4 regions of the Streptomyces litchfieldiae genome follow, and region 4 is predicted to be linked to each of the others. Evidence: riboswitches for the same ligand, from Rfam matches in the RefSeq annotation. Region 4 holds a riboswitch; each other region holds the start of a gene.

Region 1 (5,666 bases), on a different contig from region 4:
GCAGCCGGAAGAAGACGTCCTGGAGCCCCATCACGCCCAGGCCGACGGGCCGCCAGCGGGAGTTGGCGGCGGCGGCCTGCTCGGTCGGGTAGAAGTTGATGTCCACGACGCGGTCCAGGAACCGCACGGCGGTGCGGACCGTGGCGTCCAGGCGCTCCCAGTCCATCGAGCCGTCACCGCCGAGGTGGGCCGCGAGGTTGACCGAGCCGAGGTTGCACACGGCGGTCTCGCCGTCGCTGGTGACCTCCAGGATCTCGGTGCACAGGTTGGAGGAGTGGATGATCGCGCCGGGCCGGGCGGTCTGGTTGGCGGTGCGGTTGGCGGTGTCCTTGAACGTCATCCAGCCGTTGCCCGTCTGCGCCAGCGTGCGCATCATGCGGGCGTACAACTGCCGGGCGGGCACCGTCCGCCGGGCGAGGCCGGCGGCCTCCGCGCGGCGGTAGGCCGCGTCGAAGTCGTCGCCCCACAGGTCCACCAGCTCGGGCACGTCGGCGGGGGAGAACAGCGACCAGTCGGCGTCCGCCTCGACCCGCCGCATGAACTCGTCGGGGATCCAGTGCGCGAGGTTCAGGTTGTGGGTGCGGCGGGCCTCCTCGCCGGTGTTGTCCCGCAGTTCGAGGAACTCCTCGATGTCCGCGTGCCAGGTCTCCAGATAGACGCAGGCGGCGCCCTTGCGCCGGCCGCCCTGGTTCACCGCGGCCACCGAGGAGTCCAGGGTGCGCAGGAACGGCACGATGCCGTTGGACTTGCCGTTGGTGCCGCGGATCAGCGAACCGCGGGCGCGGATCCGCGAGTAGGACAGGCCGATGCCGCCGGCGTGCTTGGAGAGCCGGGCGATCTGGTGGTACCGCTCGTAGATGGAGTCCAGCTCGTCCCGGGGGGAGTCCAGCAGATAGCAGGCGGACATCTGCGGGTGCCGGGTGCCGGAGTTGAACAGGGTGGGGGAGGACGGCAGATAGGCCAGCGAGCTGGTCAGCCGGTACAGCTCGGCGACCTCGGCCAGGGCCCGCGGGGAGTCGCCGTCCGCCAGGCCGCAGGCGACGCGCAGGAGGAAGTGCTGGGGGGTCTCGATGACCTTGCGGGTGGTGGGGTGGCGCAGCACGTACCGGGACTCGACGGTGCGCAGCCCGAAGTACTCGAAACGGTCGTCGGCGCCGTCGGCGACCGCCCGTTCCACCAGGGCGTCCAACTCCGCCGCGTGGCGCCGGACGAACGCCGCGGTGGTGTCCGAGATCAGGCCCTCGCGGTGGCCGATGGCGACCGAGGCGGAGAACGACACGGCGCCCTGCGCGGCGGCCTCGTCCCGGATCGCCAGCGTCAACAGCCGGGCCGCGAGCCGGGAGTAGGCGGGGTCCTCGGCGATGAGCCCGGCCGCCGCCTCGATGGCCAGCGCGCGGGTCTCGGCCTCGTCGGACGCGGGGTGGCGTCCGCGCAGCACGGCGGTGGCGACCCGGTCGGGGTCGGCGGCGGGCAGATCGGCGGTGAGGCCGGACAGCGTGCGCGGCAGCGCGGCTGTGACCGGCTCCGCGGGTGCGACGGGTGCGGTGGTCACTCGGTGGCTCTCCCTCGAATGCGCGACGGCCCCGGAAGGGGGCGGGAGGCGACGGGCGCACCGGGGCATGCGTGTGGCAAGGCAAAGGCATACCGCGTGGCGTCCGCCGGCCCACTCCACGAGGCCCGGACTTGTTCGATGCCGCCCGCAGGGGGTCGGACTGACGATGGGCAGCATAAATCAGCCCATCGCACACCGTTGCGGGACAGTTCCGGATTCGCACCGGATTCCCCGCGGCGACAGCGAGCATGAGCATACATCTAGTGCCGCGCTGAGGGAGAGCCCCTATATGTTGTGCTCCTGCTCTCCGTTGAGGGAGAGGTCGAGTGCGAACACGTGAAGTGCCATGCCCGGGATCGGCTCCCAGTCGCGCTCAGGCGCCCGAACGAACCCCAGCCGCTCGTACAGCCGGTGCGCCGTGTGCATTTGCGACTGACTGGAAAGAACGACACGCCGCTTGCCGAGCCGGCGTGCCCGCCGCAGGCACTCGAGCACCAGCGCCTCGCCGGCGCCCCGGCCCCGGGCCGACGGCCGTACGGCGAGCATCCGGAACTCCGCCTCGTCGTCCGCCGCGATGTCGGCGAACTCCCCGCCCGCGCCCACGAACGTGACACAGCCCAGCACCTCGTTAGCGCTTGGGGGCACCTCCCAGACGGAGTCTGGGGGAGGGTCGACGGCGACCAGCACCTCGGCGTGCTCCGCGCGCCGCCGGGCGTCCCGCAGGTGCTCCAGGTACGGGTCGTCCTCGCCGAAGTCGAGCAGCCCGTCGCCCAGATAGACGGAGGCGGTCAGCTCGCCGGCCTCGTCCAGCTCGGCCGGCCGCGCGTCCCTGATGATGATGTCCATGGCCCCAGTGTGAGTGCCGGGTCTGACAACGCCCACCCGGTTGTCGGGGTCAGAGCCGCAGCACCCAGTAACCCGCTTCCGCCGCAACCACCTCGGGGTTGGGCACCTCCGGATAGAGCTGCCGGGCGTACTCCAGCAGCGACTCCTCCGTCTGCTGCGGGTCGTAGTAGGCGATGTACTCGGGAACGACGTCGCCGGTGTCGCCGATCCAGAACACCCGGCAGCGCTGCGTGAGATGGGCGATGGGCCGCACGTTGGCCGCGACGGTCGCGTCGTCCGGCACGGCGGCCAGGACACGTTCCCCGGCCTGGGCGACCGGGCTCTGCCGGTAGGTCGCGGCCTCGGTGAGGGTGCCGGCGGGCAGCGCGGTGCTCAGCCCGAGCGCCCCGGCCAGCACGGCGGTCGGCAGTTGGCGGGCGTACGCGCGCAGCCGGGGCCGGACGGAGGAGCGGCTGCGGGCGACGGCGTCGGTGAGCGCGAGCGCCGCGATGGGCATCAGGACGGCGCTGTAGTGCCAGTCGGTGCTCCAGTAGTGCGGCTCGGCGGAGACGAACCGCCAGGCCAGGGTGGGCAGGGCGACGATCAGCAGCGGCGAGCGAAGCGCCAGCAGCCCGGTGGTGGGCACCAGGATCCACAGCAGCGTGCGGAACTTCTCCTCCGCGCCGGTCAGCAGCAGGCTCACCGGCCCGCCGCCGTCGCCCTCGCCGATCTTGGTCCAGTAGTCGTACTCGCCCCCGGTGTTGAAGGCGGGTATCACCACGGCGATCGTCAGGGCGCAGACCGCCACGCACAGCGCGGCGGTGCCGAGCGCGGCCGAGGCGACGCGGGGGCGGCTGTGCCAGGTCCGGACGGCGACCACGGCGGCGATCGCGGCGGCGGTGACGCCCAGGTCCTCCTTGACCAGCAGCAGCGGCAGCGCGAGGCCGAGGGCGGCGAGCCAGCGTTCCCGCAGCACGGCCTCCAGCGCGAACGCGATCAGCGGCACCGCGAAGCAGATCTCGTGGAAGTCGAAGTCGACGGCGCGCTGCACGCCCCAGGACAGCCCGTAGGCGGCGCCGATGGCCGCCCCGGGGCCGCGGCCGAGGAGCAGCGCGGCGGCGCGGGTGACGGGAACGACGGCCAGCGCGAACAGCGCGGCCTGGACGACGAGCAGGGTCACCGGGGTCGGGAAGAGCCGGTAGAACGGCGCGATCAGCGCGGTGACCGGGCTGAAGTGATCGCCCAGGATGGGGAAGTCGGGCCCCTTGAGGTCCGAGACCGGCGCTTCGAGGCGGGCGTAGGAGGCCACGACCTGCTCGAAGATGCCGAGGTCCCAGGAGCGGTTCTCGTGCCGTACATAGCGGCTCACCGATATCGCCGTGTAGACGGCGAAGAAGGCGACGGCCAGCAGATACGGGTCGAGGCGGGACCCGCGCGGGAACCGCGGCAGGCGTATTCGCCCGCCGGGCGTGGCGCCGGGCGCCGGGCCGTCCGCGCCGGGGGGCGTGGGCGCGGCAGGCGGGCGCCGAGTCTCCGCGGTCGCGCCCTGGCCCTGTTCAGTCACCGTTCTCCTCCCCGCCGGCCCCGTCGCTTCCCTGCGGGGCCGAGTCCCCCGGAAACGGTACGCAAGCGGCGGGGGCCGCCGGGCGCCGGGGGAGTCCTGTGGCTGGTTTCCGTGTGGTCACACCCGGAACACGCCGGAGGACCCCCGTCCGGTTGGCGCGAGACGACGGGGACACACGGCCGGGCCGTCCCCCACAGAGCAGGGGCACGGCCCGGCCGGTCACCGGTCAGCAGCAGCCGCGGTGCGGGCCCTCCCGGGGATCACCGCCGTAGCGGCGGTCGACGCGCTGCCGTTCGAACTCGCGGCGGCTGGGCACCGGGGCCGCCGGATCGGCTCGCCGGAGCCGTTCGACGTGCCGCTCGTAGGCGTTCTCGCCCGTGAGCTCGGTGACGTACCAGCGCAGCCAGGCGGCGGCCCGCCGCGGCGCGGCGATCAGGCGGCTCACGATGTCTCCTGCCGCGCCCGGCGGTCCGCCTGTTCCGGGATGCCGCCGCCCGGGCCGAGGCCCGCGGCGGCCAGTTCGGCCTTCTCCTCCTTGGTGGCGACGAGCCCGGCCGGGGCGATGAGCCGGGACTTGGTGTACGGCGCCTCGCGCAGCCGCACGGACTCCGGGTGGCGCGCCGCCTTGACGCAGACCCGCAGCGCGTCGGCGAACACGATGAGGACCAGCACGGCCAGCGCCGCGGACAGCACCGCGTCCACCGTGGCGTTGTTCACGATGGTCCGCATGTCCCCCATGTCCTTGGCCCCGGCGAGCAGTTGACCGGAGTCGATGCCCTCCTGGTACTGGTCGCGGCGGGCCCAGAAGCCGACCGCCGGGTCGCCGGAGAACACCTTCTGCCAGCTCGCGGTGAGGGTGACGACCGACACCCAGGTGAGCGGCAGCAGCGTGACCCACGCGTATTTCAGCCGGCCGGACTTGACCAGCAGCAGCGTGCAGACGGCGAGCGCGACGGCGCCGAGGAGCTGGTTGGAGATGCCGAAGATCGGATAGAGCGTGTTGATGCCGCCGAGCGGATCGTTCACCCCGACCCACAGCAGCCAACCCCACAGCCCGACGACGAGCGCGCTGGTCAGCCAGACCCCGGGCAGCCAGGTGGTGGAACGCAGCTTGCCGAGCCGGGGGTGCAGGCTGCCCAGGGCGTCCTGCAGGATGAACCGGCCGACGCGCGTGCCCGCGTCAATGGCGGTGAGGATGAACAGCGCCTCAAACATGATTGCGAAGTGGTACCAGAAGCTCATCATGCTGTCCCCGCCGATGATGTCGGCGAGGATCGCGGCCAGCCCCAGCGCGAGCGTGGGCGCGCCGCCGGTCCGGGACAGCAGGGACTCCTCCTCCACCGACTCCGCGGCGGCGGCGAGCTGTTCGGGCGTGACCGTGAAGCCCCAGGAGGTGATCGTGTCCGACGCCGCCTGGAGGGTGTCGCCGATCACCGCGGGCGGGGCGTTCATCGCGAAGTACACGCCGGGGTCCAGCACACAGGCCGCGGTGATCGCCATGATCGCCACGGAGGACTCCATCAGCATCGCGCCGTAGCCGATGGGCCGGACCTGGGTCTCCTTCTGGATCATCTTCGGGGTGGTGCCCGAGGAGATCAGCGCGTGGAAGCCGGAGACCGCGCCGCAGGCGATGGTGATGAAGACGAACGGGAACAGCGAGCCGGCGAAGACCGGCCCCTCGCCGTTGGACGCGAAGTCGGTGACCGCCTCCATCTGGAGGCTGGG
Region 2 (5,666 bases), on a different contig from region 4:
TGAAGGACCACCCGCGCCAGGAGTGGTGCAAGCCCTCCTGCGGCAACCGCGCCCGGGTCGCCCGCCACCACCGCCGCCACCGCGCGGAGTCCTGACCGCCCAGCCCGGACACGCTCCAGGACGGACAACGGCGGTCGGCGACCACTCCGTCGCGGCGCATGCCGGGAGGCCCCGCGCACGCCTAGCCTGGCCAGGAGTGAGCGGAAGCAGCCCCTTCGCGACGAGGAGTGCACGCATGAGCGCCATGACCGAACAGTCCGGCGGCCCCACCCTCCCCCAGCGCCGCCGGCTCGTCACCGATATCCCGGGCCCGCGCTCGCGGGAGCTGATGGCCCGCAAGCGGGCCGCCGTCGCCGACGGGGTCGGCACCGTGATGCCCGTCTTCGCGGCGCGGGCCGGCGGCGGGGTCGTCGAGGACGTGGACGGCAACAGCCTGATCGACTTCGGGTCCGGCATCGCCGTCACCGGCGTGGGCAACAGCGCGGAGGCGGTGGTGCGCCGGGCGTCCGCGCAACTGGCGCGGTTCACCCACACCTGCGCGATGGTCACGCCGTACGAGAGCTATGTGGCCGTCTGCGAGGAGCTGGCGCGGCTGACCCCCGGCGACCACGCCAAGAAGTCGATCCTGCTCAACTCCGGCGCCGAGGCGGTGGAGAACGCCGTCAAGATCGCCCGCTACCACACCGGCCGCCAGGCGATCGTCGTCTTCGACCACGGCTACCACGGCCGCACCAACCTCACGATGGCGCTGACCTCCAAGAGCATGCCGTACAAGCACGGCTTCGGACCGTTCGCACCCGAGATCTACCGGATGCCGATGGCCTACCCCTACCGCTGGCCCACCGGCCCGGAGAACTGCGCCGAGGAGGCCGCGGCACAGGTCATCGACCAGATCGGCAAGCAGGTCGGCGCGGCCAACACGGCCGCCATCGTGATCGAACCGGTCCTCGGCGAGGGCGGGTTCATCGTGCCCGCGCGCGGCTTCCTGCCCACGCTGGCCGCGTTCGCAAAGGAGAACGGCATCGTGCTGGTCGCCGACGAGATCCAGTCCGGGTTCTGCCGCACCGGCCAGTGGTTCGCCTGCGAGGACGAGGGCATCGTGCCCGACCTGATCACCACCGCCAAGGGCATCGCGGGCGGCCTCCCGCTGGCCGCCGTCACCGGGCGCACCGAGATCATGGACGCCGCGCACGTGGGCGGGCTCGGCGGTACCTACGGCGGCAACCCCGTGGCGTGCGAGGCTGCGCTCGGCGCGATCGAGACCATGCGCGAGCTCGATCTGCCGGCGAAGGCCCGCCGCATCGAGGAGATCATCAAGCCCCGGCTGCTGACCATGGCCGAGAAGCACCCGGTGATCGGCGACGTGCGCGGGCGCGGCGCGATGCTCGCGCTGGAGCTGGTCAAGCCGGGCACCAAGGATCCCGATCCGGCCGCGACGGCCACCCTGGCCGGGGCCTGCCACCGCGCGGGCCTGATCGTTCTCACCACCGGCACCTATGGCAACGTGCTGCGGTTCCTGCCCCCGCTGGTGATCGGCGAGGACCTCCTGAACGAGGGGCTGGACATCCTTCAGGACGCGCTGTCGCGGCTGTGAGCGACGTGTGGGGCAGCACCGGAGATCGCGGTGGTGCCCCATGGGTGCGCGGTACCGGCCGGCTGTGAGTTCGGCTGGCCGCAGCGGCGAGCCGGGCGCCCAGGAAGATCGCCGTTCGGTGCCGTCGTGGCCGTGGGGAGGCCGGGCGGGGGCACCCGGCCTCCGGGAGGCGGATCCCGTCCCCGGCACGGCGTTGTCCGCCGCCCCGGCCGGAGCCGGCGGCCGCGGATGTGCCGGGCCTGAAGGACGCGTTGCGCCGGTGACCGGCCGGTCTTCCGCCCGATCCGGACGCGGGGCGCGTGCCACCGGGCCATGCGACCTGTCACGGTGATGGCCTGACCTCGGCCCTGGGCAGCCGTGCGTGCCAACGGCGATCCGGAAGGGGGGGTTCCGTCGCCGTCCGGCAGGTGAACGCCCTGCCGCGCCGGGCCGGAAAGCCCTAGGATCGTGAGCGCAGCCGGTTCGCCCTGCCCGCCAGGCAGGCGCGTCGTAAGAGGGAACCCGGTGAGAATCCGGGACTGCCCCGCAGCGGTGAACGGGAACGACCGCCGTCATCACGCACTGGGCCCGCAGGGGCCCGGGAAGCGACGGCCAGTAGGTGTCCACTCCGGTGGACGTGCCCGTAAGTCCGAAGACCTGCCGCTGCCCGCTCGCCACCGGCGTGCGGAGTTCCGGACGACCTCGTGGGCGGGTCGGAGGAAGCACGGGCGGCGCATGCGCGGCAGCGCGCGCTCCCGGCGTTCCCCTCCCTTCGCGCGCCCGGGAGCGTTCTTCCGGACGAGGACGCGCACTCGCGAAGGAGAGAGTCCCATGTCCACCACCAGCCCTGTCCGTGCCACCGTGTACGGCTACCCCCGCCAGGGCGGGGGCCGGGAGCTGAAGAAGGCCATCGAGGGCTACTGGGCCGGCCGCGTCACCGCCGACGCCCTCCGGACCGCGGCCGCCGAGCTGCGCCGGGCCAACTGGCGGCAGCTCGCCGCCGACGGCATCCACGAGGTCCCCACCGGCGACTTCTCGCTCTACGACCACGTGCTCGACGCCAGCGTGCTGCTCGGCGTGGTCCCCGACCGGCACCGAGCGGCCGTGGCGGCGGACGCCCTGGACGGCTACTTCGCCATGGCGCGCGGCACGCAGGACGCGCCGCCGCTGGAGATGACCAAGTGGTTCGACACCAACTACCACTACCTCGTCCCCGAACTGGGCCCCGCCACCGTCTTCCGGGTCGACCCGGCCAAGCAACTCGCCGAGTTCGCCGAGGCGCGGGCGCTCGGCCTGACCGCCCGCCCGGTGCTGGTCGGCCCGGTCACCTACCTGCTGCTGGCCAAGCCCGCCCCCGGGGTGGCCCCCGACTTCGAGCCACTGGCCCTGCTGGACCGGCTGCTGCCCGCCTACGCCGAGATCCTGGCCGCGCTGCGCGCCGCCGGAGCCGCGTGGGTCCAGCTCGACGAGCCCGCGCTGGTACAGGACCGCACGCCGGCCGAACTCGCCGCCGCCCAGCGCGCCTACCGGGCGCTCGGCGGCCTCGCGGACCGGCCGAAGCTGCTGGTCGCCTCCTACTTCGACCGGCTGGGCGCGGCACTGCCGGTTCTGGCCCAGTCCCCCGTCGAGGGACTCGCGCTGGACTTCACCGGCCCGGCCGCCGCCAACCTCGGCGACCTCGCCGCCGCGGGCGGTCTGCCCGGCAAGCGGCTCGTCGCCGGCGTCGTGGACGGCCGCAACGTATGGATCAACGACCTGGAGAAGTCGCTGACCACCCTGGGCACCCTGCTCGGCCTGGCCGGCCGCGTGGACGTGGCCGCCTCCTGCTCCCTGCTGCACGTGCCGCTGGACACCGCCGCCGAGCGCGGCATCGACCCGGCGATCCGGCGCTGGCTCGCCTTCGCCCGCCAGAAGACCGCCGAACTCGCCACCCTCGCCAAGGGACTGACCCACGGCACCGAAGCCATCGCCGGCGAACTCGCCGCCAACCGCGCCGACCTCGCCTCCCGCGCCGGATCGCCCATCACCCGCGACCCCGCGGTGCGCGCCCGCGCCGCCGCCACGACCGAAGCGGACGCCCGCCGCGCGCACGCCTACCCCGAACGCGCCGCGGCCCAGCGTGCCCACCTCGGCCTGCCGCCGCTGCCGACGACCACCATCGGCTCCTTCCCCCAGACCGCGGCCCTGCGCTCCGCCCGCGCCGGGTTGCGCGCCGGACACATCGACACCGCCGCCTACGAGGAGCGCATCGAGGCCGAGATCCGCGAGGTCATCGCCTTCCAGGAGGAGGCCGGTCTCGACGTCCTGGTCCACGGCGAGCCGGAACGCAACGACATGGTCCAGTACTTCGCCGAACAGCTCACCGGGTACCTGGCCACCCGGCACGGCTGGGTCCAGTCCTACGGCACCCGCTACGTCCGCCCGCCCATCCTGGCCGGCGACATCTCCCGACCGGGTCCGATGACGGTGCGCTGGACCTCCTTCGCGCAGTCCCTCACCGAGCGGCCCGTCAAGGGCATGCTCACCGGCCCGGTCACCATGCTGGCCTGGTCCTTCGTCCGCGACGACCAGCCCCTGGCCGACACCGCCCGGCAGGTGGCCCTCGCCCTGCGGGACGAGGTCGCCGACCTCGAGGCCGCCGGGACCCGCGTCATCCAGGTCGATGAACCCGCCCTGCGGGAAACGCTCCCGCTGCGGGCCGCCGAACACGGCTCCTACCTCGCGTGGGCCACCGAGGCGTTCCGCCTGACCACCGGCGGCGTGCGGCCCGCCACCCAGATACACACCCACATGTGCTACGCCGAGTTCGGCGACATCCTGGCGGCGATCGACGACCTGGACGCCGACGTCATCAGCCTGGAGGCCACCCGCTCCCACATGCGCGTCGCGGAGGAACTCGCCACCGCCGGCTACCCGCGGGAGGCCGGTCCCGGTGTCTACGACATCCACTCCCCCCGGATCCCCGGCCCGGACGAGGTCGCCGCGCTGCTCCGCGAGGGGCTGGCGGCGCTCCCGCCCGACCGCCTGTGGGCCAACCCCGACTGCGGCCTGAAAACCCGTGCCTGGCCCGAGGTCCGCGCCGCCCTGACCAACCTCGTCACCGCCGCGCGCCGGATCCGCGCCGAACTCGTCACCGCCGCGGAGTGACACCGCCGGGCCGGGGCCCGTCCGCGTCACGCGCGCGGACGGGCCCCGACGGCCGCGCCGCCGGCGCCGGGCGGCGAGGTGACGCGGCCTTCCCGCCCGGCCCGGCGCGGTCTCACCAGATTTCGGTCCAGGTGAAGGCGACCTCGTCGCCTTCGGCGAGCAGGAACTGGCAGCCGCCGACCGGGGTCGGGGTGCCGTTGACGCTGATCTCGTAGAAGTGGTCGGCGTCCTGGCTGTAGCCGTCGATGGTGGTCACCAGGTAGTCCTCGAACGAGCTGTACCAGACGCCGGCCCAGTCGAAGCCGTTGTCGTCGGCGGCGTCATCCAGCGCGGCGGTCGGGGTGGCCCCGGCGGTGGGGTTGGCGCCGTTGTTGGTGCCGTCGCACAGGTGCGCGCCGCCGGAGACGGGCGTGACCGTGTGGCCGGTGGTGGTGACCTCGCCGTCGAAGATGAGGCCGGACGGACCGGTGAGGGTGAGGGAGACGGTGACCGGGTCGGCGGCGGCGGCCGGTGTGGCGGTGCCGCCGGCGAGCGCGAGCGCGGCGGTGACCGCGGCGGTCAGGGCGGTTGCGGCACGGCGGGTCAGGGTTGCGGGCATGGCTGATCTCCTCGGTGACATGGAAGGTGTTGGTGGGTCGGTGGTACGGGTGGCGGTGGCCGGGACCGGCCACCGCCGGTCAGCGCGCGGCCCGGCCGCGGCGCGCGACGAGGCAGACGGCCGCTCCGCAGGCCAGCAGGGCGGCGGCTCCGCCGAGGACGGCCAGCGACGAGGAGCCGGTGGCGGCCAAGCCGCCGGAGCCGCCCGAACCGCCCTGCGGTGCGGGGTCGTTGCCGCCGGGGCCGCCGGCGGTGTCCGTGCCGCCGGCCGAAGGGCCCTGTGCCGACGCGCCCCCCGCGGTGCCCGGCGTGCCGGAGGCGGCGTCGCCGCCTTCCGCGCCCTGCGCCG
Region 3 (5,666 bases), on a different contig from region 4:
ACCGCGTGGGTGTGGACCACGGCGGTGGCGTCCGTCGTGCGGTAGACCGCCAGATGCATCGGCAGCTCGCTGGTCGGCGGCAGCGTGCCGGCGCGGGGGCGGCCCGCCAGGTCCACGGCCAGCAGGTCGCGGGGGCGCAGCAGGTCGTACGGGACGCCGCTCGGGGTGACCAGAACGGTGTCGCCGAGGCGCACGGACAGGTTGCCCGAGGTGCCCACGACGAGGCCGTCGGCGACCGTCCGCCGGGCGTGTTCGATCAGTTCTTTCCAGGCCCGCCGCCATTCGGCGGGAACACGCCGCCACAAGTTCATCTCTCGTTCACCTATTCACCCTACGTTAACGGCGCTTGCCCCCGACCCGCCGAATGATTGTCCGATACATGGAACACATAACGTTGCTGATCGCGATCGTGATCATCACGGCCCTGGCGTTCGACTTCACCAACGGCTTCCACGACACGGCCAACGCCATGGCCACCACCATCTCGACCGGGGCCATGAAACCGCGCGCGGCGGTGGCGATGTCGGCGGTGCTGAACCTCGTCGGCGCGTTCCTCTCGGTCGAGGTCGCGCGCACCATCTCCGGCGGCATCATCGACGAGGAGGCGGGCATCGCGCCCGAAGTCATCTTCGCCGGTCTCGTCGGGGCCATCCTCTGGAACCTGCTGACCTGGCTCGCGGGCCTCCCCTCCAGTTCCTCGCACGCCCTCTTCGGCGGCCTGATCGGCGCGACCGTGGCCTCGGTGGGCACCGGCGCGGTCAACGGCGACGCCGTCGTGGCCAAGGTCGTCATCCCCGCCATCGCCGCGCCGCTGGTCGCGGGGACCGCCGCGCTGCTGGCCACCCGGCTCACCTACCGGCTCACGCGCGGTGCCGACGAGCGCTACAGCGCCCGGGGGTACCGGACCGGGCAGATCGCCTCGGCCGCGCTGGTCTCCCTTGCGCACGGCACCAACGACGCCCAGAAGACGATGGGCGTGATGACGCTGGCCCTGATCGCGGGCGGTTCGCTGGCGCCCGGCGCCGACCCGCCGCTGTGGGTCATCACCTCGGCCGGGGCCGCCATCGCACTGGGCACCTACCTGGGCGGCTGGCGCATCATCCGCACCATGGGCCGGGGCCTGACCGACATCGAGCCGCCGCAGGGGTTCGCCGCCCAGACGAGCGCCGCGACCACGATCCTCGCCTCGTCCCACATGGGCTTCGCGCTGTCCACCACCCAGGTCTGCTCCGGCTCCGTGATGGGCAGCGGCCTGGGCCGCAAGGGCGGCGTGGTGCGCTGGTCCACCGCGACGCGCATGGTCGCGGCCTGGGGCATGACGCTGCCGGCCGCCGGGACCATCGGCGCCCTGGGCGCGCTGCTCGCCGAGCGGGGCGACTGGGGCGTGGCCCTTGTCGCCGCGCTGCTGGTCGTCGCCAGCGTCGGCATCTGGCTGCTGGCCCGCCGCAAGCCGGTCGACCACTCCAATGTGAACGACACCGAGGTGAACGACAGTGACCGCGAAGGTGACATCGACGCACCCGCCGGGCCCGCCCCGGTGACCGTTCCGGCTCCCGCCGCGGCGCCGTCGCCCTCCCCGTCCGCCTCCTCCGCCCTCTCCTGAAGTCCGGGGTCATCCGTGCACATCGAATGGGCCGTCCTCGGCCAGGTCGTTCTCGTCTCCGTGCTGCTGACCGTGGCGCTGGTCGGCCTCTTCTCCGTCGGCATCCGGACCGGCTCCGCCACCTCGCGGACGCGGCCGGCCGGATACCTGTCGTTCGCGCTGTGCGCGGCGGCGGTCGGCTACGGCATCTTCATCGTCGCCACCTGAGCCGGGGGAACGTCCTCCCGGGAAGGCGAGGTTGACGGCGTTCCGCGGCACATGGTGGACTCTTCGGTGCCAAACGGCGGCAGGAGAGGAAGCCGGTGCGAATCCGGCGCGGTCCCGCCACTGTCACCGGGGAGCCCTCCCCCACCGTGCGTCACGGCCCCACCGAATCCCGGAGCTGGAAGGCCGGGGGAAGCGTCGATCCGGGAGCCAGGAGACTCTCACCGCCGGTCACGTCGAACCAGGGCGCGGACCCTGAGTGAGGACACCCCGTTATGACTGGCGCTTCCCCGCCCACCCCTGCCCTGCCCGCACCCCCGCGAGGTGTGACGACGGGCGGCTGAGGTCATGCGCGTACCCCACGCGACGGCGTACGGCATGGCCCTGGGCTACCTCGGCGACCTGCTCACCGGCGACCCCCGCCGGGGCCACCCCGTGGCCGGCTTCGGCCGCGCCGCCTCCGCCCTCGAACGGCGCCTGTGGCGCGACCACCGCGCCGCCGGCGCCCTGTACACCGCGCTGTGCGCGGGCGGCACGGCGGCCCTCGCCGCGCTGCTCGCCCGCCGCGCCGGCCGGGCCGGCGCCCCCGCGCTGACCGCCGCGACCGCCTGGGCGGTGCTCGGCGGCACCGGCCTGGCGCGCGAGGCGCGGGCCGTCGGCGCCGCCCTGGCGGCCGGCGACACGGACCGGGCCCGGGAGCTGCTGCCCCGGCTGTGCGGGCGCGACCCGGCCGCGCTGGACGAACGGGCGCTGGCCCGCGCCGTCGTGGAGTCGGTCGCCGAGAACACCTCCGACGCGGTCGTCGGCGCCCTGGTGTGGGGCGCCGCGGCCGGGGTGCCGGGGCTGGCCGCGTTCCGGGCGGTCAACACGCTGGACGCGATGGTCGGCCACCGCTCGCCGCGGCACCGGAACTTCGGCTGGGCCTCGGCCCGGCTGGACGATCTGGCGGGCTGGCCCGGGGCCCGGCTCACCGCCGCGCTGGCCGCCGCCGCGGGCCCCGATCCGCGCGGCGCGCTGCGCGCCTGGCGCGCCGACGGGCACCGCCACCCCAGCCCCAACGCCGGCCCGGTGGAGGCCGCGTTCGCCGGGGCGCTCGGGGTGCGGCTGGGCGGGACGCTGTCCTACGGCGGGCGGGTGGAGCACCGCCCGGTGCTCAACGCCGGGGGAAGGCCCGTCGAGGTGGCCGACATCGAACGGGCCGTGGCGCTGTCCCGCCGCGTGGGGGCGCTCGCGCTCGTCGTGTGCTGCGCGGCGCGCGCCGCCGGGGAGCGCCTGACCGGGGAACGCGTGACCGGGGAGGGACGGCGGTGACCGGGGAGGGACGGCGGTGACCGGCGGGGCGCTGCTGGTGGCGGGCACCACCTCCGACGCGGGCAAGAGCGTGGTCACGGCCGGGATCTGCCGCTGGCTGGCCCGCAAGGGCGTGCGGGTCGCGCCGTTCAAGGCGCAGAACATGTCGCTGAACTCGTTCGTCACCCGCGAGGGCGCCGAGATCGGCCGGGCCCAGGCGATGCAGGCCGCCGCCGCCCGCACCGAGCCGACCGCCCTGATGAACCCGGTGCTGCTCAAGCCCGGCGGCGACCGCGGCTCGCAGGTGGTGCTGCTGGGCCGGGCCGTGGGCGAGGTGAGCGCCCGGGGCTACCACGAGGAGCGGCAACGGCGGCTGCTGGGCACCGTGACCGACTGCCTCGCCGAACTGCGCGCCCGCTACGACGCGGTGATCTGCGAGGGGGCGGGCAGCCCGGCCGAGATCAACCTCCGGCACGGCGACATCGTCAACATGGGGCTGGCCCGCGCCGCCGGCCTGCCCGTGGTGATCGTCGGCGACATCGACCGCGGCGGCGCGTTCGCCTCTTTCTTCGGCACCACGGCGCTGCTGTCGGCGGCCGACCAGCGGCTGGTCGCCGGGTATCTGGTGAACAAGTTCCGCGGCGACCCGGCGCTGCTGACCCCGGGCCTGGACATGCTGCGCGGCCTCACCGGCCGCCCGGTGCTCGGCGTCCTCCCGCACCGGCACGGCCTCGGCATCGACGAGGAGGACGGGCTGCGGCTGTCGCTGCGCGGCACCCTCCGGGAGACGGAGACCGCCCCGCCGCACGGCCGCGACGTGCTGCGGGTCGCCGTGGTGGCGCTGCCGCTGATGTCGAACTTCACGGACGTGGACGCGCTGGCCGCCGAGCCGGGCGTCGCCGTGCGCTTCACCGACCGGCCCGAGGAGGCGGCCGACGCCGATCTGACGGTGCTGCCGGGCACCCGCGGCACGGTGCGGGCGCTGGCCTGGCTGCGCGAACGCGGCCTGGCCGACGCACTGTTGGGGCGGGCCGCCGAGGGACGGCCGGTGCTGGGGATCTGCGGCGGGTTCCAGATCCTGGGCGAAGTGATCGAGGACCACGTGGAGTCCCGGGCCGGCACCGTCGCCGGGCTCGGCCTGCTGCCGGTGCGGGTGCGGTTCGCCGCCGAGAAGGCCCTGGCGCGCCCAGCCGGTTCGGCCCTGGGCGCGCCCGTGGCGGGCTACGAGATCCACCACGGCGTCGCCGAGGTGACCGGCGGCGAGCCGTTCCTCGACGGCTGCCGCGTCGGGTCCGTCTGGGGCACCCACTGGCACGGCTCGCTGGAGAGCGACGCGTTCCGCCGGGCGTTCCTGGCCCGCATCGCGGCGGACGCCGGCCGGGACTTCACGCCGGCGCCCGGCACGGCGTTCGGCGCGCTGCGCGAGGCGCAGCTCGACAAGCTGGGCGACCTCATCGAGGAACACGCGGACACCGCCGCCCTGCTGCGGCTCATCGAGGAGGGCGCTCCCGGCGGCCTCCCCTTCATCCCGCCGGGAGCGCCATGACGAGTCGCCGAGCTGGCGACCGTGCACGCCAGGACCGGGGAGCCCGGGCTCGTCGAGGCCGCCCGCCAGCTCGGCGTTCCGCTGCCCGGCCACCCGGCCGCCGAGGCGGGCGCGCCGTTCGCCGCCGCCCGCGCGGCCGGCTCGCCGTCGTCGGGCTGGACCAGTACCTGGCGCGGATCACCGATCTGCTGCGCCCCGGCCCCCGGGTGCTCGCCTCCGGGCTCGGCGCGCCGTTCGGGCACGATCACGCCACGATCAGCCGCTCCGACCTGCACGCCCCGTGGGAGGTCGTCGAACGGCGGGTGCGGGCGGCGGCCGAGGCCGGCCTCGCCGTCGCGTTCTGCTCCCACGGCCAGCCGCTGGGCCCGCACCCGGATCTGCTGGCGGTGCTGGAGCGGCGCGTCGACGAGGTGGCGCCCCCGGACGCGCGGCCGGGCACCACGGGGCTGCTCGTGGGGCGCGGCTCGACCGCCCCGGACGCCAACGCGGAGGTGTTCAAGGCGGCCCGACTGCTGTGGGAGGGACGAGCGTTCGCCGGGGTGGAGACGGCGTTCGTGTCGCTGGCCGCGCCGGACGTGGCCACCGGCCTGGACCGCTGCCGCGCGCTGGGCGCGTGCCGGATCGTCGTGCTGCCGGACCGCGTGCGGGCCCTGGTGCTGGCCCGGTACCGCGAGACGGTGCACGGCGACATCCGGATGAACTGCGACGCGTGCGTCTACCGCGTCGCGCTGCCCGGCTTCGCCGACCGGGTCGGGCAGCCGCAGCGACCGCACCACCATCCCGGCGACCACGGGCACGCGCATGTCCACTGACCTGCGGCACCACGGGGACGCCGAACTGCGCGGGCCGGGTGCCGGGAAGCTGATCGACCTCGCCGTGAACGTCCGCGCCGGGACCCCGCCGGGCTGGCTGCGGGAGGCGATCGCGGCCTCGCTGGACTCGCTCGCCGCCTACCCCGACGGCCGGGCGGCGCGCCGGGCGGTGGCGCGGCGGCACGGGCTGCCGGAGGAGTGCGTGCTGCTG
Region 4 (5,666 bases):
GACCGTGAGCGGCAGCGGGTTCCAGCCCGCCAGCCGGCCCAGCGCCACCACCGGCGGATGCACGGGGGAGCGGGCCATGACCGTGGCCGGGTCGCCCAGCACGGGCGCGGCGCCGGGCCCGGGCAGCAGCAGAACGCGGTCGGCGTACTGCACGACGCGCTCCAGCCGGTGCTCGGCCATCAGGACCGTGGTGCCCAGGTCGTGCACCAGGCGGGTGAGCACCGCCAGCACCTCCTCGGCGGCGGCCGGGTCGAGCGCGGAGGTCGGCTCGTCCAGCACCAGCACGCGGGGGTGCGGCGTGAGAACGGAGCCGATGGCCACGCGCTGCTGCTGGCCGCCGGAGAGCGTGGCGATGGGCCGGTCGCGCAGCGCCGCGAGGCCGAGCAGGTCCAGCGTCTCCTCCACCCGGCGCCGCATGGTGGCCGGTGGCAGGCCCAACGACTCCATGCCATAGGCGAGTTCGTCCTCGACCGTGTCGGTGACGAAGTGCGCGAGCGGGTCCTGGCCCACCGTGCCCACCACATCGGCCAGATTGCGCGGCCGGTGCTCGCGGGTGTCGCGCCCGTCGACGGTGACCCGGCCGCGCAGCGTGCCGCCGGTGAAGTGCGGCACGAGCCCCGAAACGGTGCCCAGCAGCGTGGACTTGCCCACCCCGGAGGGGCCGACGACGAGGCACAGCTCGCCCTCGGGGACCGTCAGGTCCACCGGCCCGAGGGCCGGCGCGGCGGCGTCCGCGTAGGTGACGGACACCTGGGAGAAACGGATCATGTGGTCCCCTCCGGAACCTCGTGGACGTAACCCTCGCCGCGCCGCTCCCCAACGTCACGGCCGCGCCCGACGGGTGCGGCCGGGCGGGGCGCGACCACCGCGGGCAGCAGCCCGAGCAGCACGGCCGCCGCCGCCCCGGGCGGCAGGGCGGGCGCGGTCAGCGGAACGGCGGGCGGGTTGAGCGCCGCGGGATCGGCGCCGGCGGCCCAGCCCACCAGCAGGGCGACGGCGGCCCCCGCGCCGGCCACCAGCCAGGCGCGCGGCCCCCAGCGGTCCGGCCGGTAGCGGGTGCGGACGCTGCGCCGGCCGCCCAGCCACAGCCCGCCGAGCGCGGCGGCCAGTCCGCCCACCAGCAACGGCAGCCCCAGCCCCGCGCCCTCCGCCGCCAGCAGACCGTACGAGCCGGCGCACACGCCCAGCAGCCCGCCGAGCGTGAGCGCCGTGGTGGTGTGTCGAACCGCGCGTGGCACCTGGGCCGTGCGCCCGTAGCCGCGGGCGTCCATCGCGGCGGCGAGCGCCACGGAACGTTCCAACGCGCCCTCCAGCACAGGCCGCGCCACCCGTATCAGCGCCCGGGCACCCCGGTCGGTCCGGCCGCGCAGCCGCCGGGCGTCCCGCATCCGCAGCAGATCGGCGACGAGGTGCGGGGCGAACGTCATGGCCACCACGACCGCCACGCCCACCTCGTACAGCGCGCCCGGCAGCGACTTCAGCAGCCGCGCCGGGTTGGCCAGGGCGTTCGCCGCGCCCAGGCAGATCAGCAGGGTCGCCAGCTTCAGCCCGTCGCAGGCCGCGAACACCACCGACTCCGCCGTCACCCGGCCGCCGATCCGCACGCTCTGCGTCCACTCCGGCAGCGGCACCTCGGGCAGCGTGAACAGCACCTCGGTGCCGCCGATCGGGGAGCCCAGCAGCACGGCGAACACCACCCGGATCGCCACCACGAGCGCGCCCAGCGCCAGGAAGAAGCCGAAGGCGTGCGCCCAGGGCGCGTCCGTGCGGCGCGCGGCCACCACATAGCCGGCCACGGCGATGATCAGGCCCAGCAGCAGCGGGTTGGTGGTGCGGGACGCGGCGGCGGCCAGGCCCAGCGCCCACAGCCACCACGCCCCGGCGTGCAGCGCGTTGCTCCGGTTCGCCCGCGGGGCCAGAACGCCGGCCGCCGCGCCCGCTCCCCGCCACCGCGCCGCCCGGCCGGGCGGCGCCTTCGGCACGCGTCCGTCGCACATGGCGGCCGGTCAGCCCCGGCGCCGCCGGGCGCGCACCACGGCGGCCGCGGCCAGCAGCACCACCACGCCCGCGCCCGCGGCCAGGGCGCCGGCGGAGCCGCCGCCACCGCCGTCCTCGGCGTCGCCCTCCGACGCGTTCGACTCCTCGGAGCCGCCGCCGAGTTGGTCGGCGCAGCCGCGTTCGGGATAGCCGGCGATCGCGCACAGCAGGGCGTCGGAGTTGTACCGCAACGGCTCGGCCGTCGCCGCCAGCGCCTCGGCCGCCGTGCCCCCGTCCGGGAGTTCGGCGCACTCGGTGCGCGGCTGCGGCGGCGACTCGCCGCCCGGCGCGTCCTCGGCGGTCCCGAAGTCGATGACGAGCGCGACCCGTTCACCGCCGGACTCCGCGGCGTCGCCGCAGATCGCCGCGAAGTCGCTCTCGCCGCGCGGCTCCTGGGTGTCGGAGGACTCGGTGCTCACCGCGAACCGGAACCCCAGCACATCCCCGTCCGATGGCCGCAGCGTGCCCGGCCCCTGGGTCGCGTACGCCCACCCGCCGTCGGCCTCGTCCCAGGTCCAGAACGACCAGTACCGGTAGCCGGAGTCGTCCGCCGCCGCGGGCGCCGCGCCCGCCCCGGCGACCAGACCCGCCAGCCCCAGCAGGACGGCCATGGCCAGCGGCGCACGGCGGCCCCACGGCAGCCAGCCGGTCATGCGCGGCGGGCCTTGCGCAGGGTCAGCACCACGCCGATGGCGATGCCCACCAACAGGCCGGCGCCGACCACCCACACGACCGCGCCCGGGCCCCCGTCGTCGTCCTCGGCCGCGCCCGCGCCGCCGTTCGCGCCCCCGGCGTCGTCCGGGTCGGGGCCGAGCGCGTTGAGCTGGTCGATCAGGTTCGTCCCGCCGAAGTCCTCCGGCGGCACCCCGCTCGCGTGCGCGGCCAGCACCAGCGTGCCCAGCGCGGTCGGGCTCGCCGCGTAGTCCGGCCACTCGGCGTGGTGCTCGATCAGCCAGTTGAGCGGGCCCTGCCGCTCCTCGGCCAGGCCGCCCGCCGACAGGGCGAGCACGGCCCGCGCGGTGGCCAGGTAGTCCGCCTGCTCCTCGCCGCCGGGCGGCGTGGACACCAGGTGCTGGCCGCCCTCGTCGAGCGCGCCGGCCAGATACGCGGCACCGGCCGCGCCCGCCGCCTCGTTCGGCGCCAACGCGTCCGCCCCGTCCGGCGATTCGCTCGCCGTGGCCTCCTCCGTCGGGCCGCCGTCCGCCGCGTCGCCGCACCCCAGGGGCTGGGCCGTGGCCTCCGGGACCTCCGGGTCCACCACCAGCCCGCTGCCGTAGGCGCCGAGCACCGCGTCCACCGTCGCCAGGTCGCTGACGAACAGATCCCCGCTCTCCGGGTCCGGCTGCCAGGCGAACGCCCCGCGCTCGTTCTCGTTCGCGGTGTCGCAGCCCAACTGGAAGCCCAGCAGCGCGTCATAGGGCGAGTTGCCGTCCCGCTCCACCTCGCCCGGCTGCTGCCCGGCGGCGGCGAACGCGCCGATGACCAGCGCCGTGGAGTTGGCGTCCGAGGCGCCGCCGGGGTTGAAGCTCCAGCCGCCGTCCGCGTTCTGCACGCCGGTCAGCCAGGTCAGCGCCGAGTCCACCGCCGCCTCGTGGCCGCCCAGCGCGGCCAGCGCCTGCACGGCGAGCGCGGTGGCGTTGGTGTCGGCGCCGGACACGTCGCCGCACGGCTGGGCCGGGTCGGGGCGGTAGGAGAGGAACGAACCGTCGTCGCACTGCTGGCCGGTCAGCCAGTCCACCGCCTCCCCGGCCGGGGTGTAGCCGGCGGTGTGGTGCGCGAGCAGCGCGACGGACTGCCGCCACACGCCGTCGTAACTCGGGTCGGCGTCGCCGAACAGCCCGGCGGGCGGCTCGGCGGCCGCCGGGGACTGGGCGAACGCGGCGCCGGCCGGGGCCGTCAGCAGGACGGCGGCGCCGGCCAGCGCGACGGCGCCGGTGAACCGTCGGCGCGGATTGGAAGGGAGGGACACGCGGATGCCTTTCGCTGTGCTGGTCCGCCGGCACGGCTAACCACCACGGCGCGGGGACGCGCTGCGGGGGCACCCGGCTCAGCGCCGTACTCCTCGACGGTGCCCGTCACTCGCGTGACCGGAGGCCAGTGCGCACCACGGGCAGGCGTTCCGGCTCGCGGGCACCGGTGGGGCCGGGCCCGCTCACGGCTGCGGGTCAGCGCCGGAATCGCACCGGCTTCCCCTGCTCGTGGCTATGACTGAAAAAGCCATACTAGCGGCGCGCGGAGCCCTCCTATGACGGCGGGGACGGGGCCCGGCTCATCAGGCGGCAGGCGGTCTCGATGTCCGCGTGGGCCTCGGCGAGGGTGGTGTTTCCGGACAGCCAGTACAGCAACGACGAGTGCCACGTGTGCTGGATGACCCGCACCGCGCTCATGTGCGCCTCCGCCTCCGGCCCGGTCAGCCCCGAGGCGTCCATCAGCAGCGTCGAGGTCAGCCGCGACACCGCGCCGACCTCCGCCCGCGCCGAGCCGTCGGCGAACTGCAGCGCCCGCATCATCGCCTCCGCCAGCCGCGGTTCGCGCTGATGGGAACGGAACGCCCGCTTCAGGGTGCGCACCAGCCGCTCGGCCGGGTCCCGTTCGGTCAGCGGCCGTTCGCGCAGCGTGGCGTGCAACTGCTCCAACTGGTCGTGCAGCACGCCCAGCAGCAGATGGATCTTGGACGGGAAGTAGCGGTAGAGGGTCCCGAGCGCGACCTGCGCCGACTCGGCGACCTCCCGCATCTGCACGGCCTCGAAGCCGCCCGCCGCCGCGAGCTCCGTGCTGACGTCCAGAATCCGCCGCCTGCGGGCCTGTTGCCGCTCCGTCCTGGCCGGGGCGGCCGGCTGGGGTCCTCGGGAGGTCATGGTGGGCGCTCCGGAGCCGGACTCGACAAACGGGGGCAGTTTACTCGGCAAGCGCGCGTGGTGATAATCACCTGGCTCGGGACATTTCCGCTGACGGGAAGCGCGTTATGGTCAGTACCCGCGAGTAGCAACAGGCAGAGGGGGCGGCGTGGCAGTCGAGGCCGACCAGGACCGCCCGCTCCGGGTCGGCCTGCTGACCTACAAGGGGAACCCGTTCTGCGGCGGTCAGGGCGTCTACGTCCGCCACCTCTCCCGCGAACTGGCCCGGCTCGGCCACCATGTCGAGGTCATCGGCGCCCAGCCCTACCCCGTCCTCGACGACGGCGTTCCCCTCACCGAGCTGCCCAGCCTCGACCTCTACCGCGAGCCCGACCCGTTCCGCACCCCCGGGCGCGGCGAGTACCGGGACTGGATCGACGTCCTGGAAGTGGCCACCATGTGGACCGGCGGCTTCCCCGAGCCGCTGACGTTCTCCCTCCGGGCCCGCCGCGAACTCGCCGCCCGGCGCGGCGAGTTCGACGTGATTCACGACAATCAGACGCTGGGCTACGGCCTGCTCGGCCTGCACCGCCTCGGCCTGCCGCTGGTCACCACCATCCACCACCCCATCACCGTGGACCGCCGCCTCGAACTGGCCGCCGCCCGGGACCGCAAGCGCCGCTGGTCCGTGCGCCGCTGGTACGGCTTCACGCGCATGCAGAAACGCGTCGCCCGCCTGCTGCCGACCGTGCTCACCGTCTCCGGCGCCGCCCGCCGCGAGATCATCGACGA

What was found. Region 4 has a riboswitch for cobalamin ahead of RM590_RS27540 (prenyltransferase/squalene oxidase repeat-containing protein). Riboswitches for the same ligand answer to the same signal wherever they lie in the genome.
Region 1: linked by a shared signal. The riboswitch ahead of RM590_RS03330 (ribonucleoside-diphosphate reductase subunit alpha) and the one ahead of RM590_RS27540 (prenyltransferase/squalene oxidase repeat-containing protein) in region 4 are both predicted to bind cobalamin.
Region 2: linked by a shared signal. The riboswitch ahead of metE (5-methyltetrahydropteroyltriglutamate--homocysteine S-methyltransferase) and the one ahead of RM590_RS27540 (prenyltransferase/squalene oxidase repeat-containing protein) in region 4 are both predicted to bind cobalamin.
Region 3: linked by a shared signal. The riboswitch ahead of RM590_RS19875 (cobalamin biosynthesis protein) and the one ahead of RM590_RS27540 (prenyltransferase/squalene oxidase repeat-containing protein) in region 4 are both predicted to bind cobalamin.

Annotation. Positions count from the first base shown of each region.
Region 1 is NZ_JAVREL010000001.1:704,232-709,897, reverse strand. Features, by position in the region: gene RM590_RS03330 (ribonucleoside-diphosphate reductase subunit alpha) at 1-1,621, opposite strand, end outside; cobalamin riboswitch at 1,683-1,814, opposite strand; gene RM590_RS03325 (GNAT family N-acetyltransferase) at 1,838-2,398, opposite strand; gene RM590_RS03320 (DUF2079 domain-containing protein) at 2,448-3,941, opposite strand; gene RM590_RS03315 (YbdD/YjiX family protein) at 4,168-4,386, opposite strand; gene RM590_RS03310 (carbon starvation CstA family protein) at 4,383-5,666, opposite strand, start outside.
Region 2 is NZ_JAVREL010000001.1:66,585-72,250, forward strand. Features, by position in the region: gene RM590_RS00290 (ABATE domain-containing protein) at 1-95, shown strand, start outside; gene gabT (4-aminobutyrate--2-oxoglutarate transaminase) at 236-1,594, shown strand; cobalamin riboswitch at 2,035-2,252, shown strand; gene metE (5-methyltetrahydropteroyltriglutamate--homocysteine S-methyltransferase) at 2,405-4,720, shown strand; gene RM590_RS00305 (DUF4430 domain-containing protein) at 4,833-5,318, opposite strand; gene RM590_RS00310 (prenyltransferase/squalene oxidase repeat-containing protein) at 5,398-5,666, opposite strand, start outside.
Region 3 is NZ_JAVREL010000011.1:203,343-209,008, reverse strand. Features, by position in the region: gene RM590_RS19890 (class II aldolase/adducin family protein) at 1-311, opposite strand, end outside; gene RM590_RS19885 (inorganic phosphate transporter) at 380-1,603, shown strand; gene RM590_RS19880 (hypothetical protein) at 1,619-1,810, shown strand; cobalamin riboswitch at 1,897-2,027, shown strand; gene RM590_RS19875 (cobalamin biosynthesis protein) at 2,156-3,118, shown strand; gene RM590_RS19870 (cobyric acid synthase) at 3,135-4,643, shown strand; gene RM590_RS19865 (CbiX/SirB N-terminal domain-containing protein) at 4,640-5,455, shown strand; gene cobC (Rv2231c family pyridoxal phosphate-dependent protein CobC) at 5,445-5,666, shown strand, end outside.
Region 4 is NZ_JAVREL010000019.1:128,939-134,604, forward strand. Features, by position in the region: gene RM590_RS27525 (ABC transporter ATP-binding protein) at 1-768, opposite strand, end outside; gene RM590_RS27530 (energy-coupling factor transporter transmembrane component T) at 765-1,997, opposite strand; gene RM590_RS27535 (SCO2322 family protein) at 2,007-2,690, opposite strand; gene RM590_RS27540 (prenyltransferase/squalene oxidase repeat-containing protein) at 2,687-4,006, opposite strand; cobalamin riboswitch at 4,130-4,279, opposite strand; gene RM590_RS27545 (TetR family transcriptional regulator) at 4,281-4,895, opposite strand; gene RM590_RS27550 (glycosyltransferase family 4 protein) at 5,044-5,666, shown strand, end outside.